DNA from 3 places in the Streptomyces sp. WG7 genome. Region 1 is predicted to be linked to each of the others. Evidence: predicted binding sites of a transcription regulator. Region 1 holds the regulator's gene; each other region holds the start of a gene.
The links. The regulator HrcA, encoded in region 1, represses chaperone genes, less so after heat shock. The targets are predictions, from matches to a motif close to TTNGCACTCNGNNNNNCNGAGTGCNAA.
Positions count from the first base shown of each region.

Region 1 (7,824 bases):
GCCCGCGCGGCCGGCTTCGACCACGTCAACCTCGACCTGATCTACGGCACCCCCGGCGAGACCGACGACGACTGGCGCGCCTCCCTCGACGCGGCGCTCGGGGCCGGACCCGACCACGTCTCGGCGTACGCCCTGATCGTCGAGGAGGGCACCCAGCTCGCCCGCCGCATCCGGCGCGGCGAGGTCCCCATGACCGACGACGACGTCCATGCCGACCGGTACCTGATCGCCGAGGAGACGCTGTCGGCGGCGGGCTTCGACTGGTACGAGGTGTCGAACTGGGCCACCTCCGACGCGGGCCGCTGCCTGCACAACGAGCTGTACTGGCGGGGCGCCGACTGGTGGGGCGCGGGACCGGGCGCGCACTCGCACGTGGGCGGGGTGCGCTGGTGGAACGTGAAGCATCCGGGGGCGTACGCGGGAGCGCTGGCGGCCGGGAAGTCGCCGGGGGCCGGGCGGGAGGTCCTCACGGACGAGGACCGGCGCGTGGAACGCGTCCTGCTGGAGCTGCGGCTGAGGGAAGGCGTCCCGCTGTCGCTGCTGCGGGAGGCGGGGCTCGCGGCGTCGCGCCGGGCGCTGGGCGAGGGGCTGCTGCAGGAAGGGCCCTACGAGGCCGGGCGCGCGGTGCTGACGCTGCGCGGGCGGTTGCTGGCCGATGCGGTGGTGCGGGACCTGGTGGACTGATCACTCGGGTGAGTGGATCGGTGCGGATCGGAAGGTTCGGTCCCTAGTCTGATTCGTAGGCTGCCGCCAAAAGGACGCGGCGGATGTGGAGGGCCACGGAGATGACCGCTGTGGACGAGTACGGGATGGCCAAGTTCCTCGAGGATTTCGAACCTCCGGAGGGCCTCACAGCTGAGCTTCTCCGGGGGGAAATCGTGATGACGGCCAGTCCTGATCTGGTGCACAACATCATCGTTTTGCTGATGAGCAGGCAGATTCCCCTCGAACGCTGGTACGGCCTCCAGACACAGGACATCGATATCCTGGACGAGGCCGGCGTGCCCGTGCCAGACCTGGTCGTCGTGGCACCTGATGCCTTGCCCGAGGCGGGCCGGCTGATTCCGTCCCAGCTGATCACCATGGTCGTCGAGGTGGTTTCCAAGACCAGTGTTCACCGGGATTACGGTGTGAAGCGCTCGATCTACGCCGCGGGTGAAGTGTCCGCCTACCTCATTGTTGATCCGATCATGGCGCAGTGCGTCCTGTTGACGGATCCCGACGGAAAGGGGGAGCAAGCCGACTACCGGACGCAGCACATCGCGAAGTTCGGTGAACCGGTTGCGCTGGACGTCCTGGGAATCGAGCTGGACACCAGTGGTTTCGGCACCTTCCCCGGCGTCAGGCCCCACCGCTACCCGTGACGAAATCGATCAGCTCCTCCACCCGCCCCAGCAGCTGCGGCTCCAGGTCCTTGTAAGACCCCACCCGCGCCAGGATCGCCTGCCACACCGCGCCCGTGTTCTCCGGCGGCCACCCCAGCGCCCGGCACACCCCCGTCTTCCAGTCCTGCCCGCGCGGCACCCGCGGCCAGCCGGGAATCCCCAGGGACGACGGCTTCACCGCCTCCCAGATGTCGATGTACGGGTGCCCCACGACCAGCGCGTGCTCGCTGGTCACCGCCTCCGCGATCCGCCACTCCTTGGAACCCGGCACCAGGTGGTCCACCAGGACCCCGAGCCGCGCGTCCGGACCGGGGGCGAACTCGGCGACGATCGACGGGAGATCGTCCACGCCGCCCAGGTACTCCACGACGACCCCCTCGATACGCAGGTCGTCGCCCCACACCTTCTCGACCAGCTCGGCGTCGTGCCGCCCCTCGACGTAGATGCGCCCGGCGCGCGCGACCCGTGCCCGTGCGCCGGGGACGGCGACCGACCCGGACGCCGTACGGGAGGGTCGCGTCGGACCGGAGGAGGGGCGGACCAGCGTCACCACCCGCCCCTCAAGGAGGAAGCCGCGCGGCTCCATCGGGAAGACCCGGCGCTTGCCGAAGCGGTCCTCCAGGGTCACCGTGCCCGCCTCGCAGCCGGTCACCGCGCCGCAGAAACCGGTGCCGGGCTCCTCGACCACCAGGCCGGGATCGGCCGGGACCTCCGGAACCGGCTGCGGTTTCTTCCACGGAGGGGTCAGGTCGGCGGAGTACTGGCGCATTCTGATGACGATACGAGGAGCGGGCGCGCCGTGATCGACACGACACGCCGAACCCGGTGCGACGCCGAACACCATGCGCCATGATCAGCGCGGCACGCCGAACCGGGCGGCCAGCGCGTCCCGTTGGGCCCGCACGAAAGCCGCGTCCACCACCGCTCCGTGACCGGGAACGTACAGAGCGTCCTCGCCGCCCAGGTCCAGCAGTCGGTCCAGCGCGGCCGGCCAGCGTGCCGGTACGGCGTCCGGGCCCGCCTGCGGTTCCCCCGACTCCTCGACCAGATCGCCGCAGAAGACGACCGCCGGGTCGCCCGGCACCAGCACCGCGAGGTCGTGGCCGGTGTGCCCCGGGCCCACGTCGGCGAGCAGCACCCGCCGGCCGCCGCCCAGGTCGAGCGTCCACTCGCCGCGGACCTCGTGGCGGACGCGGACGAGCGCGTCGGCCGCCTCCTGGGCCCGCCGCGCGTCCAGCCCCTCGGCCACCGCGTCCGACCGCAGCGCCTCCCGCCCCTGTCCGCCCCGCGCGAACACGGCGTCCATACCCGCCGCGCCGTAGACCTCCGCGACCTCCTCGGCCGCCGCGCCCGCGAACGCCGCGGCGCCGAAGACGTGGTCGAAGTGCGGGTGGGTCAGCGCGAGATGTGTCACACGGTGACCGGCGAGCTCCCGCGCCTCCGAACGCAACCGGGCGCCCTCGCCGAGGCTCGACCCCGCGTCCACCATCAGCGCCGCGCCCACGCCGACGACCAGCCCCGCCGTGCAGTCCCACACCGGCAGCCGGCGCCGTCCCACCCCGGCCGCCACCCTCTCCCACCCCAGGTCTTCCCAAGTCACCGTCACGGCGACGACGCTAGCGGTACGGCACCCGCCCGCACGGCGGCGTGCCCCCGGCCTTGCCGGGTGTGTACCCCACGGCCGTACACTGGGCCGGGGAAGTCTGGCACTCGCGCACCGTGAGTGCCAGGGACAGACAGTGAGACAGGCAAGACGCCGGGTGGGCGACGAATTCAGGAGGTGTGCGCGAGTGCTCAGCGAACGCAGGCTCCAGGTGCTGCGCGCCATCGTCCAGGACTACGTCGGCACCGAGGAGCCGGTCGGCTCCAAGGCCCTCACCGAGCGGCACAACCTCGGCGTCTCCCCGGCCACCGTGCGCAACGACATGGCGGCCCTGGAGGACGAGGGGTTCATCGCCCAGCCGCACACCAGCGCCGGGCGCATCCCGACCGACAAGGGCTACCGGCTCTTCGTCGACAAGCTGGCCGGCGTCAAGCCGATGACCGCGCCCGAGCGGCGCGCCATCCAGAACTTCCTGGAGGGCGCCGTCGACCTCGACGACGTGGTGGCCCGCACGGTGCGGCTGCTCGCGCAGCTGACCCGGCAGGTCGCCGTCGTGCAGTACCCGTCGCTGACCCGCTCGACCGTGCGGCACGTGGAGTTGCTCTCCCTGGCGCCCGCGCGGCTGATGCTCGTGCTGATCACGGACACCGGCCGGGTCGAGCAGCGGATGGTCGACTGCCCGGCGCCGTTCGGCGAGGCGTCCCTGGCGGACCTGCGCGCACGGCTCAACAGCCGCGTCGCCGGGCGCCGTTTCTCGGACGTGCCGAGCCTGGTGGAGGACCTGGCGGAGGCCTTCGAGGCCGAGGACCGGGGTACGGTCTCCACCGTGCTCTCCACTCTCCTGGAGACGCTGGTCGAGGAGAACGAGGAGCGGCTCATGATCGGCGGCACCGCCAATCTGACCCGCTTCGGGCACGACTTCCCCTTGGTGATCCGACCCGTCCTCGAGGCGCTGGAGGAGCAGGTCGTGCTCCTCAAGCTGCTCGGCGAGGCGAAGGATCCGGGCGTGACCGTACGGATCGGTCATGAGAACGCCCACGAAGGACTCAACTCAACGTCCGTCGTGTCGGTCGGTTACGGTTCGGGCGGCGAGGCGGTTGCCAAGCTCGGCGTGGTCGGACCGACCCGCATGGACTACCCGGGAACGATGGGAGCGGTACGCGCAGTGGCACGGTACGTCGGACAGATCCTGGCGGAGTCGTAGGTGGCCACGGACTACTACGCCGTACTCGGCGTACGCCGCGACGCGTCCCAGGACGAGATCAAGAAGGCGTTCCGGAGGCTCGCCCGCGAGCTGCACCCGGACGTCAACCCCGATCCGAAGACCCAGGAGCGGTTCAAGGAGATCAACGCCGCCTACGAGGTGCTGTCGGACCCGCAGAAGAAGCAGGTCTACGACCTCGGCGGCGACCCCCTCTCGCAGGCGGGCGGCGGTGGCGCGGGCGGCTTCGGCGCGGGTGGCTTCGGGAACTTCTCGGACATCATGGACGCGTTCTTCGGCACGGCGTCGCAGCGCGGGCCGCGCTCGCGCACCCGCCGCGGCCAGGACGCCATGATCCGCATCGAGGTCGAGCTGGACGAGGCCGCGTTCGGTACGACCAAGGACATCCAGGTCGACACCGCGGTCGTCTGCAACACCTGCAACGGCGAGGGCGCGGCGCCCGGCACGTCTGCCCAGACGTGCGATATGTGCCGCGGCCGCGGCGAGGTGTCGCAGGTCACCCGGTCCTTCCTGGGCCAGGTCATGACCTCCCGCCCCTGCCCGCAGTGCCAGGGCTTCGGCACCGTGGTCCCGACCCCGTGCCCCGAGTGCGCGGGCGACGGCCGGGTCCGCTCCCGGCGCACCCTGACCGTCAAGATCCCGGCCGGCGTCGACAACGGCACCCGGATCCAGCTCGCGGGCGAGGGCGAGGTCGGCCCCGGCGGCGGCCCCGCCGGCGACCTGTACGTCGAGATCCACGAGCTGCCGCACTCGACCTTCCAGCGCCGCGGCGACGACCTGCACTGCACGGTCACCATCCCGATGACGGCGGCGGCCCTCGGCACGAAGGTGCCGCTGGAGACGCTCGACGGCATGGAGGAGATCGACATCCGCCCGGGCACCCAGTCCGGCCAGTCGGTCCCGCTGCACGGCCGCGGCGTCACCCACCTGCGCGGCGGCGGCCGGGGCGACCTCATCGTCCACGTCGAGGTCCTGACCCCGAGCAAGCTCGACCCCGAGCAGGAACGCCTGCTGCGCGAGCTGGCCAAGCTGCGCGGCGAGGAGCGCCCGCAGGGGCAGTTCCAGCCCGGGCAGCAAGGACTGTTCTCGCGGCTGAAGGACGCCTTCAACGGGCGCTGACACGGGCCACCGCCAGGAGCCTCCCGATGGGGATGCTCCTGGCGTATGCCGACGGAAGCCCGGATTCGGACTTGCTCACAGGACGTGAAAACATGCGGTCATGTCCTCCGCACTGACCGATCTCTTCCCCTACCCGATCGTGCAGGCACCCATGGCGGGCGGCGTCTCCGTGCCGCAGCTCGCCGCCGCGGTCTGCGATGCGGGCGGGCTGGGATTCCTCGCCGCCGGGTACAAGACCGCGGACGGGATGTACCAGGAGATCAAGCAGCTGCGGGGACTGACGAACCGCCCCTTCGGCGTCAACCTCTTCGTGCCGCAGCCGGAGACGCCCGGTGCGGGCACCGGAGGGACCGGCGCCGCGCCCTTCAACGCCTCCGCCGTCGGCGTCTACGCCCACCAGCTGGCCGGTGAGGCCGCCTGGTACGAGACGGAACTCGGCGATCCCGAATGCGGCCGGGACGACGGCTACGACGCCAAACTCGCCGTGCTGCTGGACGACCCGGTGCCGGTGGTGTCGTTCCACTTCGGCGTCCCGAGCCGTGAGGTCGTCGACTCACTGCACCGCGTCGGCACCTTCGCCCTGGCCGCCGCGACCACCGCGGAGGAGGCCCGGGCCGTCGAGCGGTCCGGCGCGGACGCGGTGATCGCGCAGGGCGTCGAGGCGGGCGGCCACCAGGGCACCCACCGGGACCACCCGGAGACGGGCGGCACCGCCGGCACCGGGCTGCTGTCGCTGGTCGCCCAGGTCCGGGAGGCGGTGAGCCTGCCGATCGTCGCGGCCGGCGGCATCATGCGCGGCAGCCAGATCGCCGCCGTCCTCGCGGCCGGCGCGAGCGCCGCCCAGCTCGGCACCGCCTTCCTCGCCACCCCCGAGTCCGGGGCGCACGCCCTGCACAAGCAGGCACTGACCAACCCGCTGTTCGTCCGCACCGAACTGACCCGGGCCTTCTCCGGCCGCCCCGCCCGCGGTCTGGTCAACCGCTTCCTGCGCGAGCACGGCCCCTACGCCCCCGCCGCCTACCCGGAGGTGCACCACCTCACCGCGCCGCTGCGGAAGGCGGCGGCGAAGGCGGGCGACGCGCAGGGCATGGCGCTCTGGGCGGGACAGGGCCACCGGATGGCCCGGGAACTGCCCGCCGGGCAGCTGGTGGAGGTGCTGGCCGCCGAACTCGCCGCCGCGGGGACGGCGTTGTCGGCGTTCGCGACGGGAGGTACGGGCCGATGACGGCACCGGTGTTCGTGGTCGACTCCCTCCAGCCGGGGGACCTGACCGGAGGCGAGTACGTCCTGGACGGCCCCGAAGGACGGCACGCCGTCTCCGTGAAGCGGCTGCGGACCGGCGAGGACGTCGTCCTCACCGACGGACGCGGACGCTGGGCCGAGGGCGTGGTGAAGGCAGCCGAGGGCAAGGACCGCCTGGTCGTCACCGGCCTGGAGAGCGTCCACGAGGAGCCGCCGGAGCAGCCCCGTATCACCGTCGTCCAGGCCCTGCCCAAGGGTGACCGCGGAGAGCTGGCCGTCGAGACGATGACCGAGGTCGGCGTCGACGCGATCGTGCCCTGGGCGGCGTCGCGCTGCATCACGCAGTGGAAGGGCGACCGCGGCCTGAAGGCGCTCGGCAAGTGGCGGGCGACGGCCCGGGAGGCCGGCAAGCAGTCCCGCCGGGTCCGCTTCCCCGACGTCGCGGACGCGGCGACGAGCAAGCAGGTTGCCTCACTTCTGGCCGACGCCGACTTCGCCGCCGTACTCCACGAGAGCGGCGACGAGCCCCTGGCCGCCGTCGAACTCCCCACCACCGGCGACATCGTGCTCGTCGTCGGCCCCGAAGGCGGGGTCTCACCGGAGGAGTTGGCGCTCTTCGCGCAGGCCGGTGCCAAGCCCTACCGCCTGGGCCGCAGCGTCCTGCGCACCTCCACCGCGGGTACCGCCGCGACCGCCGTCCTGCTGGCCCGCACCGGCCGCTGGTCCTGAGACACCGGCCGTCGGCCTGAGCGGCGGCTGCTGGTCGTGACGGTGCCGGCCGTTGGTCCTGAGACGCCGACTGCTGGTCCTGATGGTGTCGGCCGCCGGCGGTGCCGGTCAGTCGTCCGCCGTGCGGGCTGTCGCCCCCGCCGGGTGGGTCAGCCGTCCGCCGTGCGGGCTGTCGGCCCCGACGGTCGGGGCAGTCGCCCGCGTTGCGGGCCGTCAGCCGTCAGCCGTCTCCGGCGCGGGCCGCGGCGACCGCCGGGAACAGTTCCCAGCCGTCCAGGTCCGCGGACCGGCCGAGCAGTCCGCGCCGCGCCGCCTCGTCGACGAAACCCCGTACGACACCGGGTTCGTGCAGGTTGAGCGACGCGTCCCCCATGGCCACGCAGCCCGAGGGCAGGAAGCCGTCGGGGACGAACCGTCCCTCGCCGCCCGGGAACAGCAGACGGGTCGTCGTCCCGTCCCGGGAGAGGCTGAGTACCTCCTGGCAGGGTCCCGTGCGGCTGTGACGGTGACGCACCGACCACACG
Region 1 covers NZ_JBNGGE010000009.1:31,365-39,188, forward strand. The annotation lists gene hemW (radical SAM family heme chaperone HemW) at 1-684, shown strand, start outside; gene ACP4J0_RS12310 (Uma2 family endonuclease) at 786-1,364, shown strand; gene ACP4J0_RS12315 (DUF3097 domain-containing protein) at 1,342-2,154, opposite strand; gene ACP4J0_RS12320 (MBL fold metallo-hydrolase) at 2,239-2,991, opposite strand; gene hrcA (heat-inducible transcriptional repressor HrcA) at 3,176-4,192, shown strand; gene dnaJ (molecular chaperone DnaJ) at 4,193-5,329, shown strand; gene ACP4J0_RS12335 (nitronate monooxygenase) at 5,430-6,554, shown strand; gene ACP4J0_RS12340 (16S rRNA (uracil(1498)-N(3))-methyltransferase) at 6,551-7,300, shown strand; gene ACP4J0_RS12345 (hypothetical protein) at 7,521-7,824, opposite strand, start outside.

Region 2 (7,824 bases), on a different contig from region 1:
GGGGCGCGGGGCTGCATCGATGTGCGGCTCCGCCGCGCGAGCGCGACCAGCCCCCACGGCGCCGCACCCGGCAACGAACCCGGCGGGACTGACACGACCCCGCCCCCACCCGACACGCATAACGCGCGGTGCCCAGCACCCCCAAAGGGGGCACTGGGCACCGTTCAGCTCAGTGCTGCGCTCAGTGCGAGTGGCCGTGGCCGTGGCCCGCGGCGGCCGGCTCTTCCTCTTCCTTCTTCTCGACGACCAGGGTCTCGGTCGTCAGGAGGAGGGAGGCGATGGAGGCGGCGTTCTCCAGGGCGGAGCGGGTGACCTTCACCGGGTCGATGACGCCGGCCTTGACCAGGTCGCCGTACTCGCCGGTGGCGGCGTTGAAGCCCTGGCCCTTGTCGAGCTCGGCGACCTTGGAGGTGATGACGTAGCCCTCCAGGCCGGCGTTCTCGGCGATCCAGCGCAGCGGCTCGACGGCGGCGCGGCGGACGACCGCGACACCGGTGGCCTCGTCGCCGGTCTTGCCGAGGTTGCCCTCGAGGACCTTGACGGCGTGGACCAGCGCGGAGCCACCACCGGAGACGATGCCCTCCTCGACCGCGGCGCGGGTCGCGGAGATGGCGTCCTCCAGACGGTGCTTGCGCTCCTTGAGCTCCACCTCGGTGGCGGCGCCGACCTTGATCACGCACACGCCGCCGGCCAGCTTCGCGAGGCGCTCCTGGAGCTTCTCGCGGTCCCAGTCGGAGTCCGTGTTCTCGATCTCGGCCTTGATCTGGTTGATGCGGCCCTCGACCTCGTCGCGCTTGCCGGCACCGTCGACGATCGTGGTGTCGTCCTTGGTGACGGTGATGCGACGGGCGGTGCCGAGCACCTCCAGGCCGACCTGGTCGAGCTTGAGGCCGACCTCCTCGGAGATGACCGTGGCGCCGGTGAGGACGGCCATGTCCTGCAGCATCGCCTTGCGGCGGTCGCCGAAGCCGGGGGCCTTGACGGCCACCGCGTTGAACGTGCCGCGGATCTTGTTGACGACGAGGGTGGAGAGCGCCTCGCCCTCCAGGTCCTCGGCGATGATCAGCAGCGGCTTCGAGGCACCCGCCTGGATGACCTTCTCCAGCAGCGGCAGCAGGTCCGCGATGGAGGAGATCTTGCCCTGGTTGATGAGGATGTAGGGGTCCTCCAGGACGGCTTCCATGCGCTCCTGGTCCGTCACGAAGTACGGCGACAGGTAGCCCTTGTCGAAGGCCATGCCCTCGGTGAAGTCCAGCTCCAGACCGAAGGTGTTGGACTCCTCGACGGTGATGACACCGTCCTTGCCGACCTTGTCCATCGCCTCGGCGATCAGCTCGCCGACCTGCTGGTCCTGGGCGGACAGCGCGGCCACGGCGGCGATGTCGGACTTCTCCTCGATCGGGCGCGCGGTGGCGAGGAGGTCCTCGGACACGGCGGCGACGGCCGCGTCGATGCCCTTCTTCAGCAGCGCCGGGGAGGCACCCGCGGCGACGTTCCGCAGGCCCTCGCGGACCAGCGCCTGGGCCAGGACGGTGGCGGTGGTGGTGCCGTCACCCGCGATGTCGTTGGTCTTGGTCGCCACCTCCTTCACCAGCTGGGCACCGAGGTTCTCGTACGGGTCCTCGATCTCGACCTCGCGGGCGATCGTGACACCGTCGTTGGTGATGGTCGGGGCGCCGAACTTCTTGTCGATGACGACGTTGCGGCCCTTGGGGCCGATCGTCACCTTCACCGTGTCGGCGAGCTTGTTGACGCCGCGCTCGAGGGCGCGACGGGCGTCCTCGTCGAACTTCAGGATCTTCGCCATGGGAGCGTGAGCCCTCTTCCGGAAATCTCGGGGTTATACGGCGCTGCGCCCCTGGCGCCCGGCTTTTTTATGGTCGCGGGAGCCAGGGGCGCAGCTGGAAAGCAAGGTGCTTCGGGTGAATTACTTCTCGACGATCGCGAGCACGTCGCGGGCCGAGAGGACGAGGTACTCCTCGCCGTTGTACTTCACCTCGGTGCCGCCGTACTTGCTGTAGAGCACGACGTCGCCGACGGTGACGTCGAGCGGAAGACGGTTGCCGTCCTCGAAGCGGCCCGGGCCGACGGCCAGGACGACGCCCTCCTGGGGCTTCTCCTTGGCCGTGTCCGGAATGACCAGGCCCGAAGCCGTGGTCTGCTCGGCGTCGAGCGGCTGGACCACAATGCGGTCCTCGAGCGGCTTGATGGCAACCTTGGAGCTGGTGGTCGTCACGATCCGACCTCCCCCTTCGGAGATCTCACGGGGTTAACTGTCTGAGGTGGCGACCAGGTGGATCCGTCGTCGCGGGTGCCGGACCTGCCCGTCGCGTCATTGGCACTCTCCAGTGGGGAGTGCCAGAGCCGAGACTATGACCGCGATTAGCACTCGGTCAAGCGGAGTGCCAATGTCGGCGGCGCGTCGGGAGGGATTCGGGGGATCTCGCACCGAACCGGCGCCGGTGTCAACCGAACCGGCGCCGGGGTCAGAGGTAGTCGCCCAGGCGTCCCACCCGCAGACCCTGCTCCTCGATCTCCTCCAGCAGACGCCCGGTGCGCGCGCTCACGCCCACGCCCGTCGGGTGGTCCGGGGCGACGGACACGATGTCGCCCGGGCGGAGGCGGTGGTCGCCGCGGGCGTAGGTGAGGTCCCCGCCGGCGTTCAGGGTCGCCCGCCACAGGACGACGGCCGTGATGCCGCAGTCGGCGGCGGCGCGCAGGGTCGTGGTGTCGTACGTGCCGTAGGGCGGGCGGAAGAGGTGCGGGCGGACGCCGAAGCGGGACTTGAGCTTGGTCTGCTGGCCGCAGATCTCGGCGCGCTGGCCGGCGTAGGGCAGGCCGCGCAGGGAACGGTGGTCGAGGGTGTGGTTCTGCAGGTTCGCGCCGACCGAGCGCAGCCGGGCGAAGTGGCCGTACGCCGGTCCGGCGACGGTGTCGGTGAGGAACAGGGTGACCGGGAGCCGTCGTTCGCGGACCAGGCCGGCGAAGTGCGGGTCGCGTTCGGCGCTGTCGTCGAAGGTGAGGAAGACGACCGGGTCGGTGGTGCGGACGTGGTCCACGACGGGCGGCAGGTCCTGTCCCCGTCCGTCGCCCTGACCGGCACCTTGCCCGTTGCCCTGACCGGCACCTTCGCCATGGCCCTGACCGGCACCTTGCCCACCGCCCTGACCGGCGCGTTCGCCATTGCCCCGACTGCTGCTCGGCCCGTTGCCCTGACTGCTGCCCCGGATCCCCGCCCGGGCCTGCTCCGCGACGGGCGGGGGTTCGGCGGGGCCCGCGAACTGTGCGCAGCCGGTGAGCAGTACGGCGGCCAGGGCGGCCCCGGTCGGCCGGAACCGCCCGCACCTCACAGGTAGTCCTCCAGCCGGGCCACCGCGTATCCCTCCGCCGTCACCTTGTCGAGGAACTCGCGGACCATGTCGCGCATGGTGCCGCCCCAGTCGTCCTCGCCCCGGAAGTGGGTGAGGACGATGTCGCCGGGGTGGATCTCGCGGTCCCACTCGCGGTAGTCCCAGTGGTCGGCGAAGACCTCCGCGTTCCAGATCGGGGCGTACTCGATGCCGCAGGCCTTGGCGGCGCGCAGGGTGTCGCGGTTGTAGTTGCCGTAGGGCGGACGGAAGAGGGTCGGGCGCTCGCCGTAGCGCGCCTCGATCACGTCCTGCATGCCGCAGATCTCGCGCTTCTGCCCGGCGTAGGACAGGCCGGGCAGGTAGGGGTGGTGGAGGGTGTGGTTGTTGAGGGTGACGCCGCGGTCCTGCATCCTCCCGAAGTAGCCGTAGTCCTCCTTCGCCAGGTAGTCGCTGATGAAGGCGGTGTACGGGATCTTCAGCTCGCTCATCATCCGCAGGAACGCCGGGTCCTTCTCGGCGCCGTCGTCGATGGTGAGGAAGACGATCTTCTCCTTGGTGGGGATCGAGGTGAAGACCGGCGGGAGGTTCTCCTGGCCGTCCACCTCGAAGCCCTCGCGCGCCTTGATCTCCGGCTTCTTCTCGGGGGGCGGGGGCGCCGTCAGCGGGACCTTCTTCAGGTTCCAGCGCTTGGCGGCGGCGACCCGGGCCGCCTGGGCCGCGCGCAGCTCGGACGCGTAGGCGTCGAGCGCGCGGGCCGGGGGTGCCTGCAGGGGCTCCCCGCCGGCGCCCCGCCCCTGGGAGGCGTCCTGCGCACAGCCGGAGGACGCGAGGGCGGCGAGGGCGAGGGCGGCGAGGCCGCCGCGCGTCCGGAACCCCGGAGAGGACGCCCGGAACACTCCGCACGCCCGGCTTTTGTCGGTTTGTACGACTGCTCGCATGGTGCCGGATCCTCGCAGCCCCCGGCCGTCGAACCCCGCCCGACACCGCGCCGGAGGCACACCGTCCACCGACTGGCCCACAATGTTCCGGTGAACGACCTCGACGCCCTCCTCGCCCTGCTCACCCCCGAGGGCCGCGCCCTCCTCGACGAGGTGCGCGACACCGACCCCGCGCGGGAACTGGCGGTCGCGACCCGGCTGCGGCGCACGCATCCGGCCGGGCTGGTGTCCGCGGCGCTCGGGCAGGCGCGGCTGCGGCAGCGGGCGGTGGCGAAGTTCGGTGCCGAGGACGCCGGGCGGATGTTCTTCACCCCCAACGGGGTCGAGCAGTCGACGCGGGCGAGCGTGGCGGCGTACCGGGCCGGGCGGATGGCGGCGCTGGGCGTGACCTCCGTCGCCGACCTGTGCTGCGGGATCGGCGGTGACGCGATCGCGCTCGCCCGGGCCGGGATCCGGGTGCTGGCCGTGGACCGGGACCCGGCGACCGCGGCGGCGGCCCGCGCCAACGCCGAGGCACTGGGGCTGGATGAGCTGATCGAGGTGCGCGAGGCGGATGTGACGGAGGTGGAGACACGTGGGTACGACGCCGTGTTCGTCGACCCCGCGCGGCGCGGGGGGCGCGGGAGGATCTTCGACCCGGAGGCGTACTCGCCACCGCTGTCCTGGGCCGTGGAGGCGGCCCGTACGGCCTCCCGCGCCGCCGCGCTGAAGGTCGCGCCCGGCATTCCGCACGAGGCGGTGCCGGAAGACGCCGAGGCCGAGTGGATCTCCGACGGCGGGGACGTGAAGGAGGCGGTGCTGTGGTTCGGCGGCGCGCCGGGGGCGGTGGCGCCAGGGGCGGTGGCGCCAGGGGCGGTGGCGCCGGGGGCGGTGGCGCCAGGGGCGGTGGCGCCAGGGACTGTGACGCTGGGGGCGGTGCGGGCCACGCTGCTGCCGGGGCCCCGCACCCTGCTCGGCGCCGGCCTGCCCGACCCGGAGGTCCGCACGCCCGGCCGCTACCTGTACGAGCCGGACGGCGCCGTCATCCGCGCCCACCTCGTCGCCGAGGTCGCCGAGCAGGTCGGCGGCGGGCTGCTGGACGCGACCATCGCCTACGTCACCGCGGACGAGCTGCGGCCGACGCCGTACGCCACGGCGTACGAGATCACCGACCGGATGCCGTTCAACGTCAAGAAGCTGAAGGCGCTGCTGCGGGAGCGCGAGGTCGGCACACTGACCGTGAAGAAGCGGGGATCGGCGGTCGAGCCGGAGGAGCTGCGGCGGAAGGTCAAGCCCCAGGGGCCGAACGCGGCGACCGTGTTCATGACCCGGGTCGCGGGGGCGCCGACGATGCTGATCGGGCACCCGGTGGACAGGCGCTGACCGCACCGCTCCGCCCGGTGGGCAGGCGCTGACCGCACCGCTCCGCCCGGCGTGTCAGCAGTTCGCGTTCACGGTCGTTGCGGGCCAGGGAGGCGGCGCGCTCGAACTCCGTGCGGGCCTCGGCCGTACGGCCCAGGCGGAGGAGGAGGTCACCGCGGACGCTGGGGAGCAGGTGGTAGTCGCGCAGGGCGGGCTCGGCGGCGAGGGCGTCGACGAGGTCGAGTGCCGGGGCCGGGCCCTCGGCCATCGACACGGCCACCGCGCGGTTGAGTTCGACGACCGGGGACGGGGCGCGGGCCGCGAGCAGGCCGTACAGCGCGGCGATGCGGGGCCAGTCGGTCTCCTCGTACGTGTACGCCGTCGCGTGGCAGGCGGCGATCGCGGCCTGGAGGAGGTACGGGCCCGGGCCGCCGGGGCCGGTGGTGGTGTGGGCGTGGTCGAGGGCGGTGATGCCGCGGGCGATGAGCATGCGGTTCCAGCGGCGGCGGTTCTGGTCCTCGAGAAGGACCGGTGCGCCGTCGGGTCCGGTGCGGGCGGCGGTGCGGGACGCCTGGAACTCCAGCAGGGCCGTCAGTCCGTGGACCTCGGGCTCCTTGGGCATCAGCGCGGAGAGCACGCGGGCCAGGCGCAGGGCGTCCTCGCACAGGCCGGGGCGGAGCCAGTCGTCGCCGGCGGTGGCCGCGTAGCCCTCGTTGAAGATCAGGTAGATGACCTCCAGGACCGAGCCGAGGCGGGCGGCGCGGTCCGGGCCGTAGGGCACCTCGAAGGCGACGTTCTTGCGGGCCAGGGTGCGTTTGGCGCGCACGATGCGCTGCGCGACCGTCGGTTCCGGGACGAGGAAGGCGCGGGCGATCTCGGGCGTGGTGAGGCCCCCGAGCAGGCGGAGGGTGAGGGCGATGCGGGCCTCGGCGGACAGCACCGGGTGACAGGCGGTGAAGACCAGGCGCAGCAGGTCGTCGTCGATGTCCTCCGGGTCGGCGGGCTCCTCGGGCGGCGGCGTGGCGGTGGGCAGGTCGCGGCCGATCTCCGCCAGCTTGCGGGCGTAGTTCTCGCGGCGCCGGATCAGGTCGACGGCGCGGCGCCGGGCGGTGGCCATGAGCCAGGCGCCCGGATTGTCGGGCACGCCGTCCCGCGGCCACTGCTCCAGGGCCGCGACCATCGCGTCCTGCGTGAGTTCCTCGGCGATGCCGACGTCCCGGACCAGGCGGGCGACGCCGGCGATGACGCGCGGGGACTCCAGGCGGAAGACCGTCTCGATGGCCGCGGTGGGCTCGGTGGCCCCGGTGGGCGCGGTGGGCTGTGGTTCCACAGCCCACCATGCAACACCCCCGGGTCCGCGAGGCCAAACCGGGCCAGGGCCTGCCCTAGCCCTCCATCAGCTCCCGCACCTCGCAGGTCACCGTCCAGTACTCCTCGTGCACCTTGAGGAAGCGCTTGGTCCACTCGACCGCCTCGGCCCTGTCCTTGGCCTGGAGGAGCGAGTAGCCGCCGATGACCTCCTTGGACTCGGTGAACGGCCCGTCGGTGACGGACAGCTGCCCGCCCTCGTAGTGGACGCGGGTGCCCTGGGCGGTCGGGGTCAGCCCGGCGGTGTCGAGCAGCACGCCGGCCTTCGTCATCTCCTCCATCAGCTTCTCCATCCGCTGCACCAGCTCGGGGCTGGGGCCGCCGGACAGGGCGTCGTTCTCCTCGATGCGGATCAGCGACAGGAAGCGCGGCATGGTGACTCCTCGGGTGGTTCGGGGGCCGGGTCCGTCCCGGCCTCTCACCCGTGCGTCGAACGGGCGGGGCGTGGATCGACAGGTGCCCCGGGAACTTCGCGAATTTTTCTTCGGGGCTTCTCTCAGCGGAGCGATTCCCACAGCTCACCGGCGTCCGGTTCCAGGGCCACCACCCGGTAGGCGTCCCAGGGGGCCGGCACGACGGGCATCGTCACCGTGCGTACGTCGTCGGCCGACAGGTCCCCGAGACTGCGGCCGAGGCTCATCAGCTCGCCCAGCGAGTCCAGGCCGGTGTCGGTGGTGAGGCTGCCGGTGACCGCGTCGGCGACCTGGTACAGCCGTGCCGGGTCGGTGAGCAGGTCGGTGGCCGACATCTGCTCCAGCAGCGCCTTGACCAGCTTGTGCTGGAGCTCTATGCGGGCGAGGTCGCTGCCGCCCTCCAGCCCGTACCGG
Region 2 covers NZ_JBNGGE010000002.1:361,842-369,665, forward strand. The annotation lists gene groL (chaperonin GroEL) at 182-1,807, opposite strand; gene groES (co-chaperone GroES) at 1,928-2,236, opposite strand; gene ACP4J0_RS04050 (polysaccharide deacetylase family protein) at 2,487-3,350, opposite strand; gene ACP4J0_RS04055 (polysaccharide deacetylase family protein) at 3,347-4,288, opposite strand; gene ACP4J0_RS04060 (class I SAM-dependent methyltransferase) at 4,379-5,650, shown strand; gene ACP4J0_RS04065 (RNA polymerase sigma factor) at 5,589-6,959, opposite strand; gene ACP4J0_RS04070 (YciI family protein) at 7,015-7,371, opposite strand; gene ACP4J0_RS04075 (LCP family protein) at 7,494-7,824, opposite strand, start outside.
Region 2: a site for HrcA is predicted at 2,383-2,409, ahead of groES (co-chaperone GroES). Genes of this name have one in related genera too.

Region 3 (7,824 bases), on a different contig from region 1:
GGACGGAGGACTTCTTCCGGCGCAACTGCGCGGCTTCGGCGAAGTCGAAGTATCCGGAACATTTTGCGGAGGCGGCGGAAGCTGAAGCACAGGCCACGACCATTAGGGAGTACGCGCCGTTGCTGATCCCGGGCCTGCTGCAAACGCCCGCGTATGCAAGGGCGGTTTGCCGTGCGTACCAACCCACGGCACCGAACGAGGTGATCGAGGAGCTGGTGGCGGCCCGGATGGAACGGACCCGTCTCCTCGCCGATCCAACAGTGCCTCAGTTGTGGGTCGTACTGGACGAAGCCGCGCTGCGGCGGGTGACCGGAGGCCGCGAGGTGATGGCCGAGGCGCTCGACCGCGTCATCGACCTGATCCGCAGGAGTCGGATCATCATGCAGGTACTGCCGTTCGATGCGGGAGCGCATGCGTCGATGGAAGGCGCCATCAAACTGATGGACTTCGAGGATGCGCCACCGTTGGTGTACTTCGAGGGTGTCGGCACCGGGCGACTGGAAGACGAACCCGCCGTCGTGCGGTACCAGCGTCACACGTACAGCCTCCTGTCAGCCTGTTCGCTGTCACCGGAGAACTCCCTGGCTATGGTCGAGGCGATGGCGCAGGATTACGCACATGAGGACCATTCCTGAGCACCAGCTGGACTGGTACAAGTCCAGTTACAGCGGGGGCAGCGGCGGCAACTGCCTGGAGGTCGCCCGCTGGCGCAAGTCGACCTACAGCGGCGGCAGCGGCGACAACTGCCTCGAAGTCGCGCTCGACAGCACGGCCGCCGTCCCGGTCCGCGACTCCAAGAACCCCCACGGCCCGGAACTCCTGTTCCGGGCCGACGCCTGGGCGGCGTTCGTCGGGAGTCTCAGGCGGCCGGCACTCGTCGACGAGCACTTCTAGGCGGGCCATCTGAAAGGCACGCCCGGAGACTGCCCGGCCCCACCCTGGGACACCGCGAGACCCCCCCCGCCAGAGCCGGAACACGCGATCGCCCACACGCGTACGCGGAGATCTGGCGCCGCGTGCAACCTCCGGGCCGGCAACGGGAGTAGGAGTGGATGGAGAGGCGCCCTCCGGTCCATCGACCCCACTTCCCGTAGGAGCAACGTGTCCAGCAGCATCAAGAAGCTCGCGGTCGCCGTCGGCGCGGTCGCCATCGTGGTCAGTACACCGGTAGCCGGTGCCTGGGCGGCCGACGGCTGGTCCGGTGACGCGTCCGGCAAGGAGCTGCGGACGCAGTCAGCCGTGCAGGGGGAGCAGCACCCGACTCGCCACACGCAGGACGGGGAACAGCGGAGCGTGACCCGTTCCGCCGGCTCCGGGATCATCGACGGCAAGGAGTGGTCGGTGACCCTGCAGTTCTATCCGGAGATTCCGGAGGGCTTCCCCTCCGAAGACCGGACCTCCGGCTTCGGTGGCTCCCGGCCCGTGGATCCCTCGCTGCTCTGCCAGCGGGTGTTCATCGGCGGGGTCCAGGTCGATCACCAGGCGGGACCGTGGGCGGGCTGCACCGTCGTGGACGGCCGGGACGACTTCGTCGAAGGCGCCGGGCTGCACGGCCTGACCGGCAAGGGCACGTACGGGACCCGGATCTTCGTCGGCAACCCCGCTCCGGGTACGGCCACGGCCCGGTTGACTCTCGACGGCGGTACGGTCCGTACCGCCGAGGTCGTGACGCTGCCGGGGACCTCGTACCGCGCTTTCGCCCTGCCCATCGCCGACGGGGAGACCATCGCGTCCGTCGACACCTTCGACCGACGGGGAAACCGGCTGACCCACGAGACGTACTGGGACTGACCCGCCGGCCCCCGGTCCCCGGGTGCCGCCCGCACCCGGGGACCGGACCGTACCTCCTGCCCGCCCACACACCCGCAGGGACAGACCCTTCGTGCACATCGGACCGGCCCTCACCGCCGAAGACGATTTCACGGCGTTCGCCTCGGCCTACTGGAGCCGCCTGGTCAGGACCGCCTACATGCTGACCGGGGATTTCCACGAGGCGGAAGATCTGGTGCAAACGACCCTGATCAAGGTGTACGCGCGGTGGGACCGGGTGCGGCGGGAGGACGCCGGCGCCTATGTACGGCGCGCGCTGGTGAACAACAACCGCAGCCGCCACCGCCGCAGACGGGTCGTCCACCTGCTCACCCCTCTGCTTCCGGACCGTCCGCAGCGGTCCGGCGAGGCCGAACGTCTGGAGGAGCGCAACGTGCTGATGGAGGCCCTGGCCGAACTGCCCGAACGGCAACGTGCTGTGGTCGTCCTCCGTTATTGGGAGGACCTCGGGGAGGACGAGGTGGCACGGACCCTCGGGTGCACGCCCGGCACGGTCAAGAGCCAGGCTTCCCGCGCTCTCGCCAAGCTGCGGGCGCACCCCGCGCTGACATCGCACGACCGCGCGGATCTCGGAGGTGCCGCATGACCGCCTCCCGCACACCCGGCGGGCGACCGGATGCCTCGGGTGCCTCGGGCGGTTCGGACGCCTCCGTGCCGGACCGGCTCGGCCCACCGCACGCTGCCGATTCCGCACAGGATGTGCGGCATGCGCTGGCCCGGGCGGCCGGGCGGAAGACGCCCGGACCAGCACCTGTGCAGGCCATCCTGGACGGTGCCCGTGCCCGGAGGTCGCGCCGCACCACCGTGAACGCGGCGGCCGGGGTACTGGTGGCCGCGGTCACGGCAGCCGTCGTCCTGCCGCTTCTGTCCGGCCCGCCGCAGGACGCCGGCCCGCGCATCGCGGCCTCGCCCCCCTCCGGCTCACCGGTTCCCGACGCGCTGGAGGCCGGAGAACGCAGCCGGGTGGTCCGCTCCGGCAGCATCGACGGCGAGGAGTGGTCGGTGACGCTGACGTTCTACCCGGACGCACCGGTCGGCCATCCCTCCGCTGACGCCGGCACCGGCGACGAGGCCGACCGCGACGCCGACGGGGGCTCCGACGGGGGCTCCGGCTTCGGTGGCGGTTCCCGGCCGGAGGGCCTCTCGCTGCTCTGTCAGCGGGTGTTCATCGGCGGGGTCCAGGTCGATCACCAGGCGGGACCGTGGGCGGGCTGCGCCGTCGTGGACGGCCGGGACGACTTCGTCGAAGGCGCCGGGCTGCACGGTCTGTCCGGCAAGGGCACGTCCGGGATCCGGATCTTCGTCGGCAACCCCGCTCCGGGTACGGCCACGGCCCGGTTGACTCTCGACGGCGGTACGGTCCGTACCGCCGAGGTCGTGACGCTGCCGGGGACCTCATACCGCGCTTTCGCCCTGCCCGTCGCCGACGGGGAGACCATCGCGTCCGTCGACACCTTCGACGGACAGGGCGACCGGCTGACCCACGAGACGTACTGGGACTGAAGCCGTCGGCTGACGGCTGCGCACCACGGGTAACGCCGCGGTGCGCGACCGGATCAGGCCAGGGCGGGCCGGGTCAGCTGAGGGTCTTCAGCGACTCCGCGTCGAACGGCGCCAGTTCGTCGAAGCGGCCGGCCAGCACCTTACGGGCCCACTGCGGGTCCTGGAGCAGCGCGCGGCCGATGGCGACCATGTCGAACTCGTCGCGCTCGAACCGGTCCAGGAGGTTGTCGAGGCTGCCGAGCGCCGCGCCCGCGCCCTGGAAGGAGTCGGTGAACTCGCCCTCCAGGCCGACCGAGCCGACCGTGATGACGGTCTTGCCGGTGAGCTTCTTGGTCCAGCCGGCGAGGTTGAGGTCGGAGTCGTCGAACTCGGGCTGCCAGTAGCGGCGCGTGGAGGCGTGGAAGGCGTCGACGCCGGCCGAGGCGAGCGGGGTGAGGATGGCCTCCAGTTCCTCGGGGGTCTCGGCGAGGCGGGCGTCGTAGGCGTCCTGCTTCCACTGCGAGTAGCGGAAGATCACCGGGAAGTCGGGCGAGACCTTCTCGCGTACGGCGGCCACGATCTCGGTGGCGAAACGGGTGCGGGAGACCGGGTCGCCGCCGTAGGCGTCGGTGCGGCGGTTGGTGCCCGCCCACAGGAACTGGTCGACGAGGTAGCCGTGCGCGCCGTGGATCTCCACGCCGTCGAAGCCGATGCGCTCGGCGTCGGCCGCGGCCTCGGCGAAGGCGCCGATGACGTCGTCCACGTCGCGCTGGGTCATTGCCTTGCCGGTGACCTCGTCCTCGCCGATCCGCAGGCCGGAGGGGCCGACGGCGGGGGCGTCGGGGAAGGGCTGCTCGCCCTGCTTGCGGACCATGCCGATGTGCCACAGCTGCGGCACGATCGTGCCGCCTGCCGCGTGCACCGCGTCGGCGACCTTCGCCCAGCCGGCCAGCTGCTCCTCGCCGTGGAAACGCGGCACGCGGTCGCTCAGCCCGGCCGACTCGTGGCCGACGTAGGTACCCTCGGTGACGATCAGACCGACACCGGCGGCGGCGCGGCGGGAGTAGTACGAGAGCACGTCCTCGCCGGGGACGCCGCCCGGCGAGAACATCCGGGTCATCGGGGCCATCGCGATGCGGTTGGGCACGGTCAGGCCGTTGATGGCCGTCGGACGGGCGAGGATCTGAGCGGCGCGCGAGGCGGCGTCGGAGGCGGTGACGGTCACGTGGGGGCTCCTCTGGAGGTACCGGTCGGTATGTGCATGCGCATGCACCTGCCGGTGACAACAACGGGCCCGCCCGTCCCGCTCATTCCGACCCCCCGCCATCAGTGGCGCAGGTCACAGCCGCACTCCCAACCGCAGTCGCGGTCGCATTCGCGGTCGCAGTCGCGGTCGCGGTCCGGCGAGGCTGCGGGCCGGCGCCCGGCGACCGGGAGCGGCGCCATGACGATCCCCTGCGCGCCGATGACCAGGACCTGCGGGAAAGGCCGGTGACACGCCCGAGGGCGGCACCCCCTGTCGGGGAGTGCCGCCCTCGGAACCGTAGGACGGTCGATCGACCAGAGGCCGATCAGAAGTCCATGTCACCGCCCGGCATGCCGCCCGGAGCACCGGCCGCGGCGGCCTTCTCCGGCTTGTCGGCGATGACGGCCTCGGTGGTGAGGAACAGCGCGGCGATGGAGGCGGCGTTCTGCAGGGCAGAGCGGGTCACCTTCGCCGGGTCGATGATGCCCTCGGCGATCATGTCGACGTACTCGCCGGTCGCGGCGTTCAGGCCGTGGCCGACGGTCAGGTTGCGGACCTTCTCCACGACGACGCCGCCCTCGAGACCACCGTTGACGGCGATCTGCTTCAGCGGGGCCTCCAGGGCGAGCTTCACGGCGTTGGCGCCGGTCGCCTCGTCACCCGAGAGCTCCAGCTTCTCGAAGACCTGGGAGGCCTGGAGCAGGGCCACGCCACCACCGGCGACGATGCCCTCCTCGACGGCCGCCTTCGCGTTGCGAACGGCGTCCTCGATGCGGTGCTTGCGCTCCTTGAGCTCGACCTCGGTGGCGGCACCGGCCTTGATGACGGCCACGCCGCCGGCCAGCTTCGCCAGGCGCTCCTGGAGCTTCTCGCGGTCGTAGTCCGAGTCGCTGTTCTCGATCTCGGCGCGGATCTGGTTGACCCGGCCCTGGACCTGGTCGGCGGAGCCGGCGCCGTCCACGATCGTGGTCTCGTCCTTGGTGATGACGACCTTGCGCGCGCTGCCCAGCAGGTCGAGCGTGGCGTTCTCGAGCTTGAGGCCGACCTCCTCGGAGATGACCTCGCCGCCCGTGAGGATGGCGATGTCGCCGAGCATGGCCTTGCGGCGGTCGCCGAAGCCCGGGGCCTTGACGGCGACGGACTTGAAGGTGCCGCGGATCTTGTTGACGACCAGGGTCGACAGGGCCTCGCCCTCGACGTCCTCGGCGATGATCAGCAGCGGCTTGCCCGACTGCATGACCTTCTCCAGGAGCGGCAGCAGGTCCTTGACGTTGCCGATCTTGGAGTTGGCGATCAGGATGTACGGGTCGTCGAGCGACGCCTCCATACGCTCCATGTCGGTGGCGAAGTACGCCGAGATGTAGCCCTTGTCGAAGCGCATACCCTCGGTGAGCTCGAGCTCCAGACCGAAGGTCTGGGACTCCTCGACGGTGATGACGCCTTCCTTGCCGACCTTGTCCATGGCCTCGGCGATGAGCTCGCCGATCTGGGTGTCGGCGGCGGAGATGGAGGCCGTGGAGGCGATCTGCTCCTTGGTCTCGACGTCCTTCGCCTGCTCCAGCAGGGCGGCGGAGACGGCCTCGACGGCCTTCTCGATGCCGCGCTTCAGGGCCATCGGGTTGGCGCCGGCCGCGACGTTGCGCAGGCCTTCCTTGACCAGGGCCTGGGCGAGAACGGTCGCGGTGGTCGTACCGTCACCGGCGACGTCGTCCGTCTTCTTGGCGACTTCCTTGACCAGCTCGGCGCCGATCTTCTCGTACGGGTCCTCGAGCTCGATCTCCTTGGCGATGGACACACCATCGTTGGTGATCGTGGGGGCGCCCCACTTCTTCTCGAGGACGACGTTGCGGCCCTTGGGGCCGAGCGTCACCTTGACGGCGTCCGCGAGCTGGTTCATGCCGCGCTCGAGGCCGCGCCGCGCCTCCTCGTCGAACGCGATGATCTTGGCCATGTGAAGTGGTCCCTCCAGGACTGGGGGTGATTCCTTCGGACCGCGCCCGCGCCCGCGACGGACGGCTCGCGTGCCGTGTGGTTCCTTCCCCACCCGGCCTGCGGGCCTCACCGACCCGGTCCTTCGTTGTCACTCTCACCTTCAGAGTGCTAACGCAATGATTAGCACTCGCCCCTGTCGAGTGCAAGCGCCTCTCGGGGATCGACACCCGGTCTCGGCCGACCGCGAACAAGGATCCGGGCGGGTCCGGGGAGACGCCGGGCCAGGTCCGGGCCAGGTCCTGAGCGGATCCGGGGCAGGCCGAAGGGCCCGTACCCCGGGGGGTACGGGCCCTTCGGATGAAGGCCAAATGCTGCGGTGGCCGCGCGTCTCAGGCGCTGAGGCGAACCATGTCGGCCTGCGGGCCCTTCTGACCCTGCGAGATCTCGAACTCGACCCGCTGGCCTTCTTCGAGGGTGCGGTAGCCGTCCATCTGAATCGCGCTGTAGTGGACGAAAACATCCGCACCACCGTCGACCGCGATGAAGCCGTACCCCTTCTCCGCGTTGAACCACTTGACGGTGCCCTGAGCCATGCCTAACTCCCCTATTACTGGCCCTTGCACAGATCCGCACTTCGCGGACCCGGGTCAGACCTCACCCCCCACGACTGGGGGCGTGCGCCGGAACGCGTCGACCGCGGCTGAATGTATCTGTCCAACTGCCCTCTGCAACAGGTCAATTGGACGAGAAATCTGGACGCACCCGGTCCGGAATGTGGCGAGAATTCGCCTGATTACGGGGCAAGTCGGGGCAGGCAAAGGGAACAAAAGCCGCGAAAGACGCCCACACTTTGGCTACATCTTGTCGGGCGTGCGGCAGAAATGAAGAGTTCCCGATCTTGTGATCGGGAGCGCGTTCCCCAACTCTACCGCGCTCAATCACATGGAATTGCCCCCTCCGCTTCTCTTACGGAGAGGGCAGTTCGCACTACGACGCGTATCAGCCGCCGGCGACCGCGGGAATGATGGAGACGCCCGCGCCGTCGGGGGTGGCGGTCTCCAGACCCTGCTCGAAACGGACGTCGTCGTCGTTGACGTAGACGTTGACGAACCGGCGCAGCTTGCCCTGGTCGTCCAGGACGCGGGCGGCGATGCCGGTGTGGTTCTTCTCCAGGTCGGCGATGACCTCACCGAGGTTCGCGCCCTCGGCGCTGACCTCCGCCTTGCCGCCGGTGTAGGTGCGCAGGATGGTCGGGATGCGAACGGTCACGCTCATGCGAGGCCAGCCTCTCGGAAGGAGTCCAGGTTCGGGCGGATGGTGGCGGTGAGGCCGGT
Region 3 covers NZ_JBNGGE010000001.1:416,096-423,919, forward strand. The annotation lists gene ACP4J0_RS01885 (helix-turn-helix domain-containing protein) at 1-635, shown strand, start outside; gene ACP4J0_RS01890 (DUF397 domain-containing protein) at 619-894, shown strand; gene ACP4J0_RS01895 (hypothetical protein) at 1,102-1,791, shown strand; gene ACP4J0_RS01900 (SigE family RNA polymerase sigma factor) at 1,883-2,416, shown strand; gene ACP4J0_RS01905 (hypothetical protein) at 2,413-3,333, shown strand; gene ACP4J0_RS01910 (NADH:flavin oxidoreductase) at 3,407-4,537, opposite strand; gene groL (chaperonin GroEL) at 4,884-6,509, opposite strand; gene ACP4J0_RS01920 (cold-shock protein) at 6,880-7,083, opposite strand; gene ACP4J0_RS01925 (MoaD/ThiS family protein) at 7,490-7,765, opposite strand; gene thrC (threonine synthase) at 7,762-7,824, opposite strand, start outside.
Region 3: a site for HrcA is predicted at 6,636-6,662, ahead of groL (chaperonin GroEL). Genes of this name have one in related genera too.